One region of the Nostoc cycadae WK-1 genome, then DNA from elsewhere that is predicted to be linked to it. Evidence: riboswitches for the same ligand, from Rfam matches in the RefSeq annotation. Region 1 holds a riboswitch; the other holds the start of a gene.

Region 1 (2,206 bases):
ATTTATTTAGTAACCAAGCCACTGCACTATCAACATCTGCAACTTGTTCGCCTGCTGGTACTTTTGGACGCTTGACTATAACAACCTGTACACCCAGTTCTCGCGCAGCCAGAATTTTGGCGTAGGTTGCATCACCACCACTATTTTTACTAACGATGGTATCAATGTTGTACTGAATCAGAATTTTCTTTTCATTTCCTAAGACGAAAGGGCCGCGATCGCACAATATCATTCCTGGTGGTACTAAGGCATCTTGTCCAGGAGGGTCAATCATCCGCATCAAAAACCAAATATCCTGGAGGTGTGCAAATGTGCCTAGTTCTTGTCTACCAACAGTTAAGAATACTCTTTTTGCTTGATTTTTTAAAACTTCTGCGGCGGCGCTATTACTTTCTACTTCAATCCAGCGATCGCCTGTCACTTTTTCCCAAGCCGGACGAATTAACATTAATCTGGGTATGTCTACTTCATTGGCCGCCGCCGCTGCATTAAAGGATATCTGATTTGCAAAGGGATGAGTAGCATCAATTAGTAGGTCAATTTTCATTTGACGCAGATATTCCACCAGCCCCTCTACACCACCAAAACCACCAATCCGCACATTGCCAGATGGAACTGATGGTTCACGGGTGCGACCAGCTAAAGATGCGATCGCTTCAATTCCAGTGATGCTTGCAACTTTCGCACCGAGTTCCGCGGCTTCGCCAGTGCCACCCAAAATTAAAACACGTTTATACTCAGCACTTAGCACTTGACTACAAGGAGGGAATTTTCGCTAAAATACCCCGTTTCAAGGGTTCTGGTCGTTCTGACCAAGGCAATAATCCGTTAGGTTTAGCGTAGTATTGACTAGCACATTCTAGGATAGCCGCCGCACTACTATCAACATTTAAATCACCAAACAGATAAGTTAACTTACCTTTAGCAGCAAAGGCGACAACGCAAGAACGGTTACAAGCACTCATACATTCAACAGCTTGGATCGGAAATTCATCTTGCAAATCCCAATCTTGTGCTAGTTGCTGAATCTGGTGCAGTAATTTTTGACCGCCACTTTCACCTACACGCTTACCATCTTGCCAAAGGCTGGCACAGGTTTGGCAAACAAATAAAGTATGAGTCTGGGAAGCGATCGCAGGCGAATTAGTTGTAATAGTAGTATGAGCAGCAGTCATCCGTACCTCGCAGATGTGTTGGACTTATTAGTATACTTCGGCGGGCATCCTGACTTGGAAAGTTTTTCCTTCACAGTTGCGGGACAGCGCCGGATTTGCACCGAACTTTCCCCGTTACCTTTGGTGGCTGATCTCCATCAAAACCGAATATTCTGTTTATTATATCATCTGCATTTTTAGGAAAAGGAATGAGTAAATCTCCATGCTTAAAATTAAGGTATGGCTGAATAAAAGGCTTGATTATGAATGCTTCATAATCAACAATAACCCCGACTTTTTCCAGAAATCGGGGTTATAAAGACCTGTTATTTTCACAGATGAGATAGAATTTCTATGTATTAATTAACGCAAAAAAGTCTTTTGTAAAGATGACAGTTGTACATCAACCGCACTGAGATAAGTGGAATCGTGTAGAAATTGGTCTGGTAGTTTTTTGGCTTTAACAGCAGCTTGAACTAAATCTCTTGCGTTCAGAGTACCTATTTGATGCTGAAATATCAGTGTGCTGCCACTAGGAATGCCTTGTGATTTAAGATTACCTTGATAAGCAAGATAAACAAGATTAAAAGGCTGAATTCCACGGAAAGTAGTCGCATTACTAGGAGACATGTAAGAGTTAATGGCTGTAGTTATGACTTGACCATGTGTGGTGATAGGAGTTACGTCAATATTCGCGGATGTGATATCCGTAGCTGTTTGAGCAGACCCAATTCCTGCGGTAAGCATCATGGAAGCAATGGTAAGAAAGGAAGCTGTTAAAGTTGAAAGTTTCATAAGTTTATACTTCCGTTAAATTTAAAAGTTAGAATAAATACTCACTAGTACTGACATTTATTTGTTATAATTTCAGACTTGCTGTACTTAGTTCGCCTGAATAGATAATTGTGAAATATAACTACAGTTGGGGTTTCCTGATTCCGGAAAAAGTTTATCAAAATATACTGAATATTAAAATTGATGAAAAATCTGGCTGTGAGGTTTTTTCGTTGCTATTTACTATGATTTGCGATCGCTGTATTCTTGCTGTGACA
Region 2 (2,206 bases), on a different contig from region 1:
TTGAACATCAATAACGCTCTTTTGGTGAATATCCGTAATGAGCAAATTTTGCCAAGGTGTGAGTCGAATAGTCCCGCTACCATATTTTGCTGCTAAATCGCCCAAACGCCGTATTTGCTGACTTTCAAGCCTACCCAAAGGCAAAACTACGCCGATATAAAATAAATTTTCCTGTCGTTGGGGATGAACACCAATATGGCTGAAACATTCTTCCTTCTTTGTTTGAGAAGATGTGTTGATAAACTTCTCACAGCGTTGCCAAGAAAAATTTAACCGCTGTTCAACTTGCTGAAGATAATTTTCCCATCCCAAACTGTTTACTATTTCTCGCAAACGTGGCTTACGCTGACTATTGATATCAATATGATGTAAATAAACATCTGCTAAAGCTGCCAAAATAGACAAACATTGTTCTGGTAACAAGATAATTCCTGTATCAATGGGTGGTTTGCTTTTAATTAATCCCAGATGCAGGCGCAAGTAAACTTGAGTGTCGATTAACTCAGTAGTAAACAGAATATCATTGAGGCGATCGCTTACCGCAACTTTTCCACCGCCATCAAAGCAAACGCTAAACTTGGCTGATAGTCCTGATAGTTCAGGATGCGCTGCTATATAGTCATCCCAGTTTTTAACTAAAGGGCGAGTATCGATTAATTCATCTGGGTCGATACCTGCTGTGGGGCTAGTCATAATATTGCGGATGTGGTCTACAGCCGAATTGTGAGAACCTAAACCCAAATTTTGCAATTGCTGGAGAACTCCGCTGTTGATACCTTGACTAATTTCTCTGATTTGCAGGTTAGCGCGATTTGTGACATCAACGTAGCCACCACCGTAATTATCTGCTATGTCTGCGATCGCCTGACATTGTTGACTATTAAGTATCCCACCAGGTATTCTCAGGCGAGACAAAATGCCATCTTGAGCCGATGTAGCATAAAATAAGCCTGGACAGGCAGTAAATCCCGAAAACAAAGTCCTAACTCCTTCTCTGTGCGACGCAGAGATTAGATCATCATTGTGTCTTCTAGACACACCCGGAGTTGGCATTCTGACTTGGGATTTCCCTTCACAGCTGCGGCACAGTCCCGGAATTTCACCGGAGTTTCCCAACTCCAAGCCTTAGTAATTTACCATGAGACGGTATTTGCAATGCTCAATACTTCACATTTTTCATTAATCATCAGACTGACGCACAGAGGAATGAAAGTTTGAGAGTGTTTTTCTTACCATGAATGTAAGTTACTACCAGATGCGATCGCACTTTTGCTCAAGGTTATTTTGATTACACCTAACACTCCATTTGATTGTTGCCAAAAATTCTGTCATCAGCGATGACTGGGATATTTTTTGTATTTGACAGTCTCTGGTCACGGTAGCAACTGCTAAGATGATCGTAGTTGCCGACAGTCATTAAAATTTAATGATTGACTCTAACTATAGATAGATGTAACATTTAAGTTAATCGAAGGGGAGTAGCTACTGGCATAACTTTTTCAGTTAAAAGCCAGTTCATCTGAGTCAACATACTGGTGATAAGCCTGGTTCAGATGTCAAATGCTAAGTATTTGAAAGCGAGACCTTCACTAAGTTCACAAACAAGATGTGAGCTTGGTGAGGTCTTTTGGCTCTCTTCAAGCTCACATCGCTACGAATTTTTCAGGAGCTTGAGAGAGTGTTAACAGCTTTTACCGCAGGTTTATTATTAATTACCGTTTCTGAGCTTGGTGATAAAACTTTTTTTATTGCTGTAATTCTGGCAATGCACCATTCGCGGCGCTTGGTGTTTATTGGGGTAACAGCCGCCTTAGCAGCAATGACTATCCTCTCGGTAGTATTTGGACAAGCAGCATCTTTACTCCCAAAAATTTACATTCATTATGCGGAAATTGCTTTGTTTCTGGCCTTCGGTATGAAGCTGTTATATGACGCGAGTAAAATGGCGGCGGCGAGTTGTGATGCAGATGTTGTAGAAGAAGCAGAAGCCGCTGTGAAAAAAGCAGATGCACAGCTACCAAAGCGCAAAACCCCTTGGGCAATTTTAACAGAAGCCTTCTTATTAACATTTATGGCAGAGTGGGGTGATCGCACACAAATTGCCACCATTGCTTTAGCGGCGGGTAATAATCCAATTGGGGTAACAATTGGAGCCGTTTTAGGACATAGTATTTGTGCAGCGATCGCAGTTATCGGTGGTAAACTC

What was found. A riboswitch is a leader RNA that binds a small molecule or an ion and turns the genes downstream of it on or off. The one in region 1 is predicted to bind cobalamin.
Region 2: it holds a riboswitch for cobalamin, as region 1 does, so the genes downstream of both, cobG (precorrin-3B synthase) here and NCWK1_RS26110 (DUF1636 domain-containing protein) in region 1, are expected to answer to the same signal.

Annotation. Positions count from the first base shown of each region.
Region 1 is NZ_DF978445.1:27,984-30,189, forward strand. It holds gene NCWK1_RS26105 (cobalt-precorrin-6A reductase) at 1-751, opposite strand, end outside; gene NCWK1_RS26110 (DUF1636 domain-containing protein) at 756-1,175, opposite strand; cobalamin riboswitch at 1,198-1,337, opposite strand; gene NCWK1_RS26115 (hypothetical protein) at 1,518-1,949, opposite strand; gene NCWK1_RS29775 (hypothetical protein) at 2,060-2,206, shown strand, end outside.
Region 2 is NZ_DF978441.1:23,875-26,080, forward strand. It holds gene cobG (precorrin-3B synthase) at 1-978, opposite strand, end outside; adenosylcobalamin-variant (AdoCbl-variant) riboswitch at 1,040-1,123, opposite strand; gene NCWK1_RS24510 (TMEM165/GDT1 family protein) at 1,679-2,206, shown strand, end outside.